Regions from separate parts of the Stutzerimonas sp. LR2 genome, predicted to be linked through region 2. Evidence: predicted binding sites of a transcription regulator. Region 2 holds the regulator's gene; the other holds the start of a gene.
The links. Region 2 encodes LexA, which represses DNA repair genes until DNA is damaged. Its sites were predicted from a motif close to CTGTNTNNNNANACAG; they were not measured.
Positions count from the first base shown of each region.

Region 1 (2,392 bases), on a different contig from region 2:
ATAGACGATCACGGTGTGGTCGCCCTTGGCCTTGTCCATGCCATAGGCCAGCGCGGCCGCGGTCGGCTCGTTGATGATGCGCTTGACGTCCAGACCGGCGATGCGACCGGCGTCCTTGGTAGCCTGACGCTGGCTGTCGTTGAAGTAGGCCGGCACGGTGATGACCGCTTCGGTGACCGACTCGCCCAGGTAATCCTCGGCGGTCTTCTTCATCTTCTTCAGCACTTCGGCAGAAATCTGCGGAGGCGCCATCTTCTGGCCCTTCACTTCCACCCAGGCATCACCGTTATCGGCCTTGACGATGGTGTAGGGCACCATCTTGATGTCCTTCTGCACGACATCTTCTTCGAAACGGCGGCCGATCAGGCGCTTGACCGCGTACAGAGTGTTCTGCGGGTTGGTGACTGCCTGGCGCTTGGCCGACTGACCGACCAGCGTCTCGCCATCGTTGGTGTAGGCGATGATGGACGGCGTGGTGCGTCCGCCTTCGGCGTTCTCGATGACCTTGACGTTGCCGTTTTCCATGATGGAGACACAGGAGTTGGTGGTCCCCAGGTCGATACCGATGATCTTGCCCATTTAATTCGCTCTCCAAATTTCGATTGATCCGCGCCTGCCTACCGGCTGCGGGTAACACAAAAACGCTTGGCTACCAGATGGGGATGGGTATGCCGATTTCAAGCCTTCTCATCGATAGAAGGCGGCGCGTCGGCGGGCGCCTTGCTGACCACGACCATCGCCGGACGCAACAGGCGCCCGTTGAGCAGATAACCTTTCTGGAACACCTTGAGCACGCTGCCCGGCTCGACGTGAGTGCTCTCCTCCATCGCCATGGCCTGGTGATGCTCGGGATTGAACGGCTCGCCGTGCGGATCCAGCTGCTCCAGCTGATGACGGGCCAGGGTGTCGAGCAGCAGCTTGAGGGTAAGCTCGACGCCTTCGCGCATCGGCTTGACCGCCTCGTCATCCGGGTTCGACAGCTCGAGACCGCGCTCCAGGCTGTCGGCGACGGCCAGCAGGTCACCGGCGAACTTTTCCAGCGCGAACTTGTGCGCCTTCTCGACATCCTGCTCGGCACGCCGACGGATGTTCTGCAGCTCTGCCGCCACGCGCAGCGACTGATCCTGCGCGGCCGCCAGCTGCTCCTCCAGCGATTGCACGCGGGCTGCCAGATCCTCGGCTACGTCTGCTTGCGATTGCTCTGGCGTTTCCGGGTTCTGGTTATCCAGGTTCTGCTCGTCGGCCATGGGTCCTCCTCTCAGTACGATCAGCGGGCAGCAAGCCCGCGCTTGTGCCGCTATATGGGGGCGCGAAAACCGGCTTCAAGGGTATGCGGCGATGTGCAGCGGGCGAAATGACGAGCGACCGCACATTCATCCTTCTGCGCTTGTGGGCAGCAGGAAAACCACTGTATAAATAGCCAGCCACGCAAAATCGGGAGCCTTGCCATGCTGGTTCATCTGTCGGTTCACAACTACGCCATCGTCGAACACCTGGACCTCGAGCTGAAACGCGGCATGAGCGTGATCAGCGGTGAAACCGGCGCGGGCAAATCGATCATGCTCGATGCCCTCGGCCTGACCCTCGGCGACCGGGCCGACAGCAGCGTGGTGCGCATCGGTGCGGACAAGGCCGACATCCTCGCCAGCTTCGACCTGGACGACATCCCCGACGCCCGCGCCTGGCTGGCCGAACGCGACATGGACAGCGAAGGCCCCTGCATCCTGCGCCGAGTGATCACCGCCGAGGGCCGCTCGCGCGGCTACATCAATGGCACGCCCTGCCCGCAGGGTGACCTCAAGGCGCTGGGCGAACTGCTGATCGATATTCACAGCCAGCACGAGCACCAGTCGCTGCTCAAGACCGACACCCACCGGCGCCTGCTCGACGAGTACAGCGGCAGCCAGGACCTGGCGCGCCAGGTGCAACTGGCCGCGCAGCGCTGGCGGCAGACGCGCCAGACCCTGGAACGGCTGAGCAACAGCAGCGACGAGCAGCGCGCACGCCACCAGCTGCTCAGCTATCAGCTGGAAGAGCTGGAGAATCTCGCGCTCGGCGAGCACGAGCTGGAGCAGCTCGAACAGGAACACAAGAACCTGGCCAACGCCGAGCAGCTGCTCGGCGCCTGCCGCCAGGTCATGGAGCTGTGCAGCGAGAGTGATGCCGGCAACGTGCTCTCCGCCCTGACCAGCAGCCTGCAGCGGCTGACCGCCTTCCAGAATCAGCCGCAGGCGCTGAGCGAGGCGGTCAACCTGCTCGCCAGCGCGCAAATCCAGGTCGAAGAGGCGATCGGTGAGCTCAATCGCTTCGTCGACCATTTCGACGCCGATCCGGAACGCCAACAGATGCTGGAGGAGCGCCTGGACACCATCTACACCCTGGCGCGCAAGCA
Region 1 is NZ_JBVTRR010000006.1:210,792-213,183, reverse strand. Features, by position in the region: gene dnaK (molecular chaperone DnaK) at 1-579, opposite strand, end outside; gene grpE (nucleotide exchange factor GrpE) at 678-1,247, opposite strand; gene recN (DNA repair protein RecN) at 1,449-2,392, shown strand, end outside.
Region 1: recN (DNA repair protein RecN) is a predicted target of LexA. The motif match lies at 1,409-1,424, and genes of this name have one in related genera.

Region 2 (2,392 bases):
GAGGTGTGCGCCCAGCAGCGCGCCGGACTGGTGGCCTGAAGCGCCAAAGGCTGCCGCGACGGCGACCGGCTGCTACAATGGCGGCCTTTCACGCGGAGCTGATCCATGCCTACATCTTTTCTGGAAATCGTCGAGCTACCAGACGGGCGCATCGTGCTTCGTCGTGCCGAGGACGAAGAGGTGTTGGTCACGCTCGACTTTTCCGACGACGCCAAGCTCTTCCTGCAGGGGCAGCATGTGGAGATTGCCAAGGCGATGTTTAATGTTGGCGTTCAGATGGCGGGTCGGATGACAGAAGGCGATTTCGACCACGATGCAGACGAGCCGCGCGTTCTGCACTGAGCGCAGCTGCTCCGGGGCTCGGCCTTCACTTCACAACAGGCAGCACGTCCTTGTGCCCGCCGCCACTCAACAACCCAGACGAATGTTCAGGCTCTGCGCCCCGCCCAGGCTGGCGGCGTTGCGCAGCTTGCTGCGTGTCGCGTCGTCGATCTGGCCGAGCCAGCTGATGACGGTATGGCTGCAGCCGGACGCCAGCGCCTTGCACGCGAGTTCCAGCGCGCCTTCCGCGTTGCGTGGTTGCAGCAGGATGATGCGCTCGCGGTTCAGGCCGCACTTGCGCAGGAAGCTCTGTGAAAGGAAGGCGGGCGGCGCGATCAGTGTCAGCCAGCGGCTGTCCGTCGCGTCGCCGAGTTCGCGCAGGATCGGCGTGAGCAGCAGATGGCAGTGCTGACTGCTGCCGCTGAGGCTCAACTCGCTCAGGTGATCCTTTTTCTCCTGCTCGGGTTTGCTGCGCGGTGCAAGGCTGCCGAAAGGTGCCAGGCTTTGTGCGATGACACCGTCGAACAGCGATAGTTGGGGCCGGGAAGTGCTGGTCTGGTACTGCATAACCTTCTCCTCAGCGGCGTATGACGCCGACACTCAAGCCTTCGATAACCAATTCCTGATGTTCGAGGTCGACTTCGATGGGGGCGAATTCCGGGTTCTCCGCCAGCAGCCAGACCTTCTTGCCGTCGCGCTTGAAACGCTTGACGGTCACCTCATCGCCGACCCGCGCCACCACGATCTGGCCGTTGCGGGCCTCACGGGTGGTGTGCACGGCCAGCAGGTCACCGTCGTAAATGCCGATGTCCTTCATGCTCATGCCGTGCACACGCAGCAGATAATCGGCGCGCGGATGGAAAAAGGCGGGGCTGATCTGGCAGGATTCCTCGACATGCTGCTGGGCCAGTATCGGTGCGCCAGCAGCGACGCGGCCGATGATGGGCAAGCCGGTTTCGGCAGGTGCGGGCTCGAAGTCGGGAATACGTATCCCGCGGGAGGCGCCGGGCGTCATCTCGATGGCGCCTTTGCGGGCGAGCGCCTTGAGGTGCTCCTCCGCGGCATTGGGCGACTTGAAGCCGAGCTCCTGAGCGATCTCCGCGCGGGTTGGCGGATAACCGTTGTCTTCCAGGCAGCGCTTGATGAAGGCGAGAATTTCCGTCTGGCGAGGCGTCAGCTTGATCATGTCGGTCTCTGTTCTTTTATACAGTGACTGGGATTATATACAGTGATCCGGCCTTGGCAATGAATGTTTCATGTCGGGTCAGCCGGCGGGCTGGGCAGTGCGTCTGCGACAATGACGCTAGTGCCACGCGGCGTTTCGTGGTTGACTTGCCGGTCGGTGAAACGTAAGTTTCAAACAGTTGTTTGTCTTTCGGAGGGGGCATGGCGCAGTCGGAAACAGTTGAGCGCATTCTTGATGCAGCGGAACAGCTGTTCGCGGAAAAAGGCTTCGCCGAGACCTCGCTTCGTCTGATCACCAGCAAGGCTGGGGTCAACCTCGCGGCGGTCAACTATCACTTCGGTTCGAAGAAGGCGCTCATCCAGGCGGTGTTCTCGCGTTTCCTCGGGCCGTTCTGTGCCAGCCTGGAGCGTGAGCTGGATCGCCGCGAGGCGCTCACCGACAAGAAGGACACGCTCGAGGAGCTCCTGGAAATCCTCGTGGAGCAGGCATTGGCGGTCAAGCCGCGTAGCGGCGACGACCTGTCGATCTTCATGCGCCTGCTGGGCTTGTCCTTCAGTCAGAGCCAGGGCCACCTGCGGCGCTACCTGGAAGACATGTACGGCAAGGTGTTCCGTCGTTACATGCTCAAGGTTCACGACGCCGCGCCGGCCATTCCGCCCATCGAGCTGTTCTGGCGCGTGCACTTCATGCTCGGGGCTGCGGCATTCAGCATGTCCGGTATCAAGGCGCTGCGTGCGATCTCCGAGAACGATTTCGGCGTTCGGACTTCCATCGAGCAGGTGATGCGCATGATGGTGCCGTTCCTGGCCGCCGGCATGCGTGCCGACAGCGGTATCGATGACAATACCCTGGCGGCGGCGCAACCGATCGCGCGGCGCAACGCCG
Region 2 is NZ_JBVTRR010000007.1:49,647-52,038, forward strand. Features, by position in the region: gene ACVRRC_RS21015 (hypothetical protein) at 106-342, shown strand; gene sulA (SOS-induced cell division inhibitor SulA) at 409-888, opposite strand; gene lexA (transcriptional repressor LexA) at 899-1,507, opposite strand; gene ACVRRC_RS21030 (TetR/AcrR family transcriptional regulator) at 1,708-2,392, shown strand, end outside.